One region of the Arthrobacter sp. NPDC057388 genome, then DNA from elsewhere that is predicted to be linked to it. Evidence: predicted binding sites of a transcription regulator. Region 1 holds the regulator's gene; the other holds the start of a gene.
What was found. The regulator HrcA, encoded in region 1, represses chaperone genes, less so after heat shock. The targets are predictions, from matches to a motif close to TTNGCACTCGNNNNNNNCGAGTGCNAA.
Positions count from the first base shown of each region.

Region 1 (4,640 bases):
GCGTCTCCTTCGGCATGCAGTCCGCCGTGCCGCACGTGCTGAAGGTCCTGGACCGGACCCACACCCCGAGCCGCGTGCCGCTCGTGGTGCAGTGGGCCCGCGACGCCGGCCTGGCAGTCAGCCTGGACCTGATCTACGGAACGCCTGGCGAGTCAATGGAGGACTGGCGCTTCTCGCTGGAGACCGCGCTGTCCTACAAGCCGGACCACATCAGCGCCTACGCGCTGATCGTTGAGGACGGCACCAAGCTCGCCGCCCAGATCCGCCGTGGGGAAGTCCCGGGAATCGACGACGACGACCACGCCGACAAGTACGAACTCGCCGACAAGATGATCACCGACGCCGGCCTGCACTGGTACGAGGTCAGCAACTGGTCCGCGACGCCGGACCAGGCTTGCCGCCACAACCTCGCCTACTGGCGCGGGGACGACTGGTGGGGCATTGGCCCGGGGGCCCACTCGCATGTGGGCGGTGTGCGCTGGTGGAACGTCAAGCACCCCACCGCCTACGCCGGGCGGCTGGGGTCAGGCGTCTCCCCGGCGGCCGGCCGGGAGACGCTCGACGCCGAAACGCGAAGCGTCGAAAAGGTCATGCTGGAAGCCCGGCTGTCCTCGGGGCTTGAGACCGCCGCCCTCTCGCCGTCCGGAAGGAAGGCCCTGGCCGGACTGATCGCCGACGGCCTCGTGGTTCCCGGGCAGGTCTTCAGGGGCCGCCTCGTCCTCACGCTGAAGGGCCGGCTCTTGGCGGACGCCGTGGTCCGCAGGATCCTGCCCGACTAAATGGGCCCACGCCCGCAGGGTTCCCTGGCCGAGCGCTTGCAAGGTTGGGGGCGGGTTTGGGCCCACGCTCGCAGGGTTCCCTGGCCGAGCGCTTGCAAGGTTGGGGGCGGGTTTGGGCCCACGCTCGCAGGGTTCCCTGGCCGAGCTTGCGAGGCTAGGGGGCGAGTGGGGACTACTTAATCCAACGCAGGTTGTACTGGTACCGGTGCGGCTGGCCCTTGTTGACGTGGACGCCGGCGGACACCGCGAAGCAGGTGAGCGCGATCCAGATCAGCGTGGCCAGGACGGCAAACAGGTTTCCGACGACGGGAAGCAGCACGAGGAGATTAGCCACGAAGGCCGCGATGGTCGGCGGCAGGGTGAAGTTGAGGGCTTCCTTGGACTCCTGCGCGGTGAAGGGGCCGCGGTCGCGGAAGATGAGGTAGATCAGCAGCGCCGGGACACAGCCGAGGATGCCGCCGAAGTGCGCCAGGGTGGCCCACTGCCGGTCCTCGCTGGCGGTCAGCGGAAGCGCGTTGGCCGGTACGCCATGGTACTGGGGCAGGTCCTGGCCGGACTGTGTGTCCCTGCGGTCGCGAGCGTCTTCTGCCACGGTGTCTTCCTTTAGCTTGCGTTGGTGCGATCGTGCTTTGGTGCTGCGGTGCTGCGGTGCGGCGCCGGGGGCCGCGGTGCGGTGACGCCGTACCAAGGATACCGGGCCGTAGGGGTAATCGCGGCTCAACGCTGAAACCACGGAAAGTAGCGGCGTGAACCGTGGCCGTGGGGACTAGGGGACGGTCAGGAAATCAATGACCTCTTCGACCCGGCCCAGCAGGGCGGGCTCGAGATCGGCGTAGGTGCGGACGGCGCCGAGGAGTTTCTGCCAGCCGAGGCCGATATCCTCTTTGGTTTCGTGCGGCCAGCCGAAGGCAGTGAGAATCCCGGTTTTCCAGTCCGTCCCGCGCGGCACCACCGGCCACTGCGGAATCCCCAGCACCGACGGCCGGATCGCCTGCCAGACGTCGACATACGGGTGGCCCACGATCAGCACGTTTCCGGCAGCGCCGGGGGAGGCCATCACCGCGTCCGCGATCCTGGATTCCTTGGAGTCGGGAACCAGATGGTCCACCAGGACGCCCAGCCTGCGGCCGGGACCGGGGCGGAAGGAAGCCACCGCCGCCGCCAGGTCATCGATGCCGTGCAGCGGCTCGACGACGATGCCCTCCACCCGGAGGTCGTCACCCCAGACTTTTTCCACGAGTTCGGCATCGTGCTTGCCCTCAACCCAGATGCGGCTGGCCTTGGCCACTTGGGCGCGCTGCCCTTCCACGCGCACAGAACCTGACGCTGTTCGTGCGGACGTTCCTGCGCCTGCGGGCTTCGCCTTGGGGGCCGGCGGCATCAGGCGGATCGGCTGTCCCTCCAGGAGGAATCCGAAGCCAAGCTTGAAGGACCGGGACTTGCCGCGGCGGTCTTCGAGCGCCACCACGTGCATGCCGCCGGACTTTTCCACCCGGGTCACTGCTCCCACCCAGCCGGACTGGGCATCCTCGAGCACCATGCCACGTTCCACCGGCACCTCGGGCAGGCTCTTCCTGGCGGGCGCTGCCATCTCCTGCGGGCCCCAGTTCTGGTACTGCATTCGTTCACCGCTTCGCATTAGGAATTTGCACAGGTAGGAGCCGCCCCGGCGGCGGGGATGCCCCCGGGGGACAGGCGCCCGGAATTTCGCCCGGAGCGGTACCAATGCTAACAACGCGGCGACTCATATTAGACTTGTTAGCACTTAGGCATGTCGAGTGCTAACCACAGCGTTTCCGGGCGGGAATCATGCCCGGCACGGTTAAGGCCAGAAGGAGGTGGACTGTGAGCGAACCACGGAAGCTTGAGGTGCTGCGCGCCATCGTGGAGGACTATGTCCATTCCCGCGAGCCCGTCGGTTCCAAGGCGCTGGTGGAGCGGCACCACCTTGGCGTTTCCAGCGCCACCATCCGCAACGACATGGCGGCGTTGGAGGACGAGGGCCTCATTACGGCCCCGCACACCAGCGCAGGCAGGATTCCCACCGACAAGGGCTACCGGCTGTTCGTCGACCAGATCTCGGCGGTCAAGCCGCTCTCCCCGGCGGAGAAACGCGCCATCCAGACACTGCTGGAGGGGTCAGAGGACCTCGACGACGTCCTGGACCGCACGGCCCGGCTTCTGTCCCAGCTGACCAACCAGGTCGCCGTCGTGCAGTACCCCCACCTGAGCCGTGCCGTGGTGCGGCACATCGAATTCGTGCTGCTGGCGCCGCGCAAGGTGCTGATCGTGCTGATTGCCGACTCCGGCAAGGTCGACCAGCGCGTCGTCGACGCCGGGCAGGATCTGTCGGACGACACTCTCGCCGCCCTGCGCACCCGGTTCCTCACCGGTGTCGCGGGAACACCGGTGGCCATCCTGCCCCAGCACCTGGCCGCCGTCGTGGCCGGCTGCACGCCCGCCGAACGTCCGGCTGCGGTTGCGCTCGGCAAGGGGCTGGAAGGCCTCGCGCACAACAGCCGGGAAGACCGCATGGTCATGGCCGGAACGGCCAACCTCGCGCGGTCCAACGTGGACTTCCCCCTCAGCATCGGCCCAGTCCTTGAGGCCCTCGAGGAGCAGGTGGTGATGCTGCGGCTCCTGAGCGACATGGCCCAGGACCCGAGGGGAGTGGCCGTCAGCATCGGCCGCGAAAACCCCTACGACGGGCTGGCCGAGGCGTCCGTGGTTGCCACCGGCTACGGCCCGGACGCCAGCGCCAAGGTGGGCATCCTCGGCCCCACCCGGATGGACTACCCCACCACCATGGCCGCCGTCCGCGCGGTGGCCCGCTACCTTTCGAGGATCCTGGGACCGTGACCGCACGCCCCGCACATCCTCTGACCACAGGCAGTACAACCAGGAAGAGATACGAACTTTGAGCAGCCACTACGACGTTCTTGGAGTCTCCCCGGAAGCCACCGGCGAAGAGATCAAAAAGGCCTACCGCAAGCTGGCCCGCTCGCTTCACCCGGACGTCAACCCGGGCGAAGACGCCGCGGAACGGTTCAAGGCCGTAACCCACGCCTACGAGGTGCTGTCCGACCCGCAGAAGCGCCGCGTCTACGACACCACCGGCAATGAAAACGGCACCGACAACGGCTTCGGCGGCGGCTACGCCGGGCAGGGCTTCGCGTTCCAGGACATTTTCGACACCTTCTTCGGTGCCGGCGGCACCTCCGGACCCGCCTCCCGGGTCCGCCGCGGCCAGGACGCGCTGATCAGTGTCCGGATCGACCTGCGCGACGCCGTCTTCGGCGTCAACAAGAAGCTGGAAGTGGACACGGCCGTCACCTGCCCCACCTGTGAAGGCTCCTGCTGCCAGCCGGGCACGCACCCGGAACGCTGCGACATCTGCGGCGGCAGCGGCCAGGTGCAGCGGGCCGTCCGCTCCATCCTGGGCCAGGTCATGACCGCCGCTCCCTGTGGTTCGTGCGAGGGCTTCGGCACGGTCATCAAGGACCCCTGCAACGAGTGCAGCGGCCAGGGCCGCATCCGCAGCCGCCGCTCCCTGACCATCAAGGTCCCCGCGGGCGTGGCCACCGGCACGCGGATCCAGCTCTCCGGGCAGGGCGAGGCCGGCCCCGCGGGCGGGCCGTCCGGCGACCTGTATGTGGAAATCCGGGTCAACAACGACTCCACTTACGTCCGCGAGGGCGACGACCTCCACGCGACCCTGAACATTCCCATGACCGCTGCGGCCCTTGGCACGGAACTGAGCCTGGAAACCTTTGACGGCAAGCAGGAGATCGACGTCAAGGCGGGAACCCAGTCCGGCGAGATCATCACCCTCCGCGGGCTCGGCGTGACCCACCTGCGGGG
Region 1 covers NZ_JBHVBL010000048.1:16,360-20,999, reverse strand. Annotated here, with positions in the region: gene hemW (radical SAM family heme chaperone HemW) at 1-779, shown strand, start outside; gene ACFUTU_RS18150 (DUF4870 domain-containing protein) at 952-1,371, opposite strand; gene ACFUTU_RS18145 (DUF3097 domain-containing protein) at 1,546-2,400, opposite strand; gene hrcA (heat-inducible transcriptional repressor HrcA) at 2,625-3,638, shown strand; gene dnaJ (molecular chaperone DnaJ) at 3,697-4,640, shown strand, end outside.

Region 2 (4,640 bases), on a different contig from region 1:
GGCCAGGGTGACGGCGTGGTTTCCCGGTACCCGCGACCCGGGAAACCACGCCACCGCCCCTCATTTGGAGGAAGTTGTGCCGGTTTAAGGAGACCCTGGCCTGAGCGTTGAGCGGAGCCAGTGGGTTCCGAGCGAACTCACCCCCGTGGCTGCCCGGATGGTCCTGACGCAGGAGTCCGGAAGCGGGCAGGAACGGCCGGTGCCGGTACTGGCCTACACCCTGGTCCCGGTGGTGGCGTTCCGCGAGGACGGTGGCGACCTGACCTCGGCCCTGGTCTCGGTTCTGCTCTTTCACGGTTTTCAGCTGGCCTTGAGCCCGGACTTTGATGGCATCGTCGAGGACGCCGTCGAAACGTCGGCCAGCTGCAGCATCACAGTCTCACCCGAGGGGCTGCTGACCTTCAGCATCGGCGGCAAACTCCTCTTCCGGGATCAGCTCCGCTCCGGCAACCCCGATGATGACCTGTGGCTGGATGCCGCGCGCGGCAGCGACCACGCCCTGGTCATCAGCGGGGACAACCTCGTCATCACTTCCGGCGGCCTGGACCTGCGTCACGCCGCCGCGCAAGGCACGCTGGTCGCCGGTGCCGTTCCGGTGCACACCGGCCAGGCGTCCGAGTAGGCTCAGTCCACCAGCGGTGGCGGGCCGAAGAGGAACTCATTCGCATGGGACACCGCTTTGCGGAACGCGTCGTTCCGGAGCGCCACCAGGTGCTCGAAGTCGTCGGCGGCCGGTTCCAGGAAGCCGGTGAAGCCCGGCCGGAGCATCCAGATGTCCCCCGCCGGCGGCAGATAAAACACCCCAAACGAACGGTGCTGGCTGTCCTCCTCGTCCGTCCAGATGGGGACCACGGCCAAGGCGGCGCCGGTGGCCGGATTTATCCACTGCGCCCGCGGCAGGGGCTCCTCATGCGCCTCGGGATCCAGGAACGGCGCAGTGCCCTTGCCCCAGCGCTCCTCGAAGCGCTCGTGGAAGGCCGGGATCAGGTGTGAGTCGTAGCGGCGCCAGTCGCTCATCGTGATGGGTTCCTCTCCAGAATGTGATGCGTGCGTACGGTCAGGCCCACGGGCCGCTTTCCCACCGGACCGGGGTGACACGCAGCGGCGGTTCCCGGCGCCGGACCACGCGGACCGGGATCACCTGGGGGCTGCCGTACCGGCGTTCTTCCCGCGGCCACGACGGAGTCACGTCCGCTGTTCCCTGCTGGCCCGGTTGGCGGGTTTGCCCGGTCTCGGGACCGGAACGCCTGGCCCGGGCGGCTTCCCGGTCGTAGGCGCGCCGGCGCCGGGGATCCCGGAGCACGGAAAAAGCTTCCATGATCAGCTGCAGCTCCGCAGGCACGGCGTCCACGCCGCCCACATCCGGGTGGTGGCGCCGCATCAGGGCCCGGTAGGCGCGCGCAATCTCCTGCGGCGATGCGCCACGGGGAACGTGAAGCACCGCGTAATGGTCCGGGACAGGTACGGTCATCGTGAACTCCCGCCGCCGCCCCTGCCGCCGGAACGGCGGGGCAGGGTCGTGACTACAGGTTGGCGGCCAGCCGCCAGGGGCGGCCCCCGGAGTTTTGCCCGAAATCGGGGTCCGGGGGCCGCCCGTCGCGTGGACCGCGGGGGGCTAGGTTTCGATCTGCTGTTGCTGGCCTTTGCTTTCGATCTCGATCTTGCGTGGCTTTGCCTGCTCGGCAACCGGGATCCGCAGCGTCAGCACGCCAAGGTCGTAGCTGGCCTTGATGTTATCCGCGTCCAGGGTGTCGCCAAGAATGACCTGGCGGCTGAAGACACCGCGAGGCCGCTCGGAAACCACGAGCTCAACATTGGGCTGCGTGGCGTCCCGGCGCTCCGCCCGGACAGTTAGGACGTTCCGTTCGACGTTCAGGTCAACGGCGTCCGGCGAGATCCCGGGCAGGTCGAACGCCACCACAAACTCCCCGTCTTCCTGCCACGCGTCCATCGGCATGGCCGCCGGACGGGCTGCTGTTCCGAAGACCTGCTGTGTGAGCCGGTCCAGCTCACGGAACGGGTCAGTACGGATTAGCATCATTTCCCACTCCCTTCAGCATGTAGGTTGGCTACCCACCCTCTGGCTATGTGTGACGGTGGATATAGATTTCTTATAGCACCAGTGCCAAACTGGTGCAAGAGGAAGAACCAGCCATGTGACGGGAAAGCAGATGACGAACCAACGCAGCAACGCGCGCGGCCTGTACGCCATTTCCGTGGTGGCAGAATTGCTGGGAACAGGCCAGCAGAACATACGCCTCTACGAACGCCGCGGCCTGCTCACCCCTAAACGGACCGAAGGCGGAACCCGCCAATACAGCGAAGCCGACCTTGCCGTCCTGCGCCGCATCGCTGAACTCCTGGACGACGGGCTCAACCTCGCCGGCGTCGCGAAGGTCCTTGAACTGGAAATGGACAACGCACGCCTACGGCGGCAGCTCAAGCGCGCCCGCACTTCCGCCCATCAGGACAAAGAGAAGGATTAGGCCAAAAGTCAGCCCTGCTGAGGCACGGCCGAACTCCAGGTTTATCACCCGTCAGATGAACTGCCGGCCCTAGATGAACTGCCGGCCCGGCTGCTTGAAAGCCGGACGGGCAGGTCAGCGGGTGCCATCGTCAGGAGGGTGTCTTGGGCGGGCGGCCTGTCCTGTTCCGGGAGATCCATGAAGTGATTCCTGCAGGCCGGCCGGAAGGTGCGTGGGGCAGATTCCTGGCCTGTTCATCGGTGAGTGAACAATGGATCTGCGTGGTTGTCATCTGCTCAATGGAGTCCCGCGCCACAAAACGGGGTCCGTGGCCGGTTCTGACGATGATGCCGTGCAGAATGGAGCCCTTGCCGTCGTCCAGGACCCGGTCCAGCGTGCCGAAAGCATGGCCTGACCGGGATATGACAGGCGTTCCTCTTTCGAGTGCCGTATACGCAACCGGCCGTCCTTCCTCCATCACTCCCACGCCTCCTTCACCCCCGATGCGATCCTGACATCCGTGTTCACCGTGGCCATACCAGGACCCGGCACGCCCGCCGCTGACAGGCAGGCGGCGAAGCGGTCCCCGGCCGGAACTGGCCGGGGACCGCCGAAGGGACGGCCCGTACGCTGCTGCTGCATGTGCGCTATAAGGCGCGGTGGCGTTCCTGTTGGTGCCTGCCCGCCCAAAGAGGCAGCGTTGGCGTGTACCGGAAACCGCCCCAGCCTGTCAGGCCGCGTCGATCTGGGGGTGCTGGCCTCCTGCGACCGCGATGTCGATCTTTCGCGGCCCCGCCTGCGCCGCCACGGGGATGCGCAGGGTCAGGACGCCTGCGTCGTAGCTGGCCGTCATCCTCTCTGCATCCATGGCATCCCCCAGGAAGAGCTGGCGGCTGAAGACGCCGCGGGGCCGCTCCGACACCACCATCTCCGCGCCCTCGCCGGCAGTGTCCTTCCGTTCAGCGCTCACGGTCAGGACATTCCTGTCCACGCCCACATCAATGGAACCGGCATCCACCCCGGGCAGGTCCAGCGCAAATATGTAATCATCGCCTTCACGCCAGCCGTCCATAGGCATGGCCGCGGGATGTGCCACCGTGCCCAGCATTTGCCCGGCCAGGCGGCCCAGGTGACGGAATGGATCCAGCATCAACATGGCACACACCTCCTCGATCAGCATCGATCCGGATCTGTATCCGTTGACATAGATTTAAATAGCACTGCCCGGGGCGCTCCGCAAGAGCTTTTCAGCATTTTTTACCCGGCAGACTCTTGCTTCCCCCCGGCGCTGGTGCTAAAAAATCTGTAGCGGATAATACAGATTTCTAGGGTTGGATTTACCGTGGGTAGGTGAGCAGACGTCGGGAAGCAATGGAGGCCGGGTGCACCCGTAGCTCAGCCGGGAGAGCAGGGGACTTTTAATCCTCGGGTCGTGGGTTCGATCCCCACCGGGTGCACCTTGGAGGGGCAGGTGCGCGGTTCCCACAGCTGTGCAGTCCTCATGAAAGGTGGCGGTTGGACATGAACCCGGAGCTGCAGCGGTTGCGGGCGTTGGCGGCAATGATGGCCAACGCCGAAACCGCCTTGGACGTTGCCCGCCGGACGCTGCGGGAATGCTCTGCTGCGCTGCTGCGCACCGGAGAGGCCACCCTGGCCGAGGTCAGTGAGGCCACCGGCCTGGATCAGGGCGAACTGCTGGACCTTCTCAGCCGGAACACCCCCGGAAGGGAACCGGCCTGGAACAGGCCGCGGACCAGCGGCTTGTCCTGACGGCCGCGGGGTGCACGGACAGCGGACATAAACCTCTTGCCAGCATTCTGGCCCGGTGCTATAAATCTGTGCCAGCGAATACAGATTCCGCTTTATGGTCAGCCCCTTTCCCAAAAAACGGCCGACAGGGAGGAAATCATGGTTATTCAGTACATGGACGACGGTTTCGCCCCGCACGTGGACCGCGGGCTCGCCACTGCGAGGACCCGGCTTGAACCCAGCCGCCTGGACCCGGACCGGAACGGCGAGGCTGAGAAACATTCCCGGTCCATGGTGGAACACATCCTGGCCCTCGAACCCGAACGTGTCCCCGCCGTCACGGCCGAACTGTTCACGGAAGCGATCGCCATTGCCAATGCCGTCCGCCAGGCACAGGGACGGGGACCGGTCACCTCTTTCCGGGCC
Region 2 covers NZ_JBHVBL010000005.1:128,845-133,484, reverse strand. Annotated here, with positions in the region: gene ACFUTU_RS04365 (hypothetical protein) at 158-622, shown strand; gene ACFUTU_RS04360 (hypothetical protein) at 625-1,017, opposite strand; gene ACFUTU_RS04355 (J domain-containing protein) at 1,058-1,471, opposite strand; gene ACFUTU_RS04350 (Hsp20/alpha crystallin family protein) at 1,616-2,038, opposite strand; gene ACFUTU_RS04345 (MerR family transcriptional regulator) at 2,172-2,486, shown strand; gene ACFUTU_RS04340 (Hsp20/alpha crystallin family protein) at 3,196-3,621, opposite strand; tRNA gene ACFUTU_RS04335 (tRNA-Lys) at 3,850-3,922, shown strand; gene ACFUTU_RS04330 (hypothetical protein) at 3,987-4,235, shown strand; gene ACFUTU_RS04325 (hypothetical protein) at 4,374-4,640, shown strand, end outside.
Region 2: the regulator HrcA is predicted to act here: its motif matches at 2,103-2,129, upstream of ACFUTU_RS04350 (Hsp20/alpha crystallin family protein).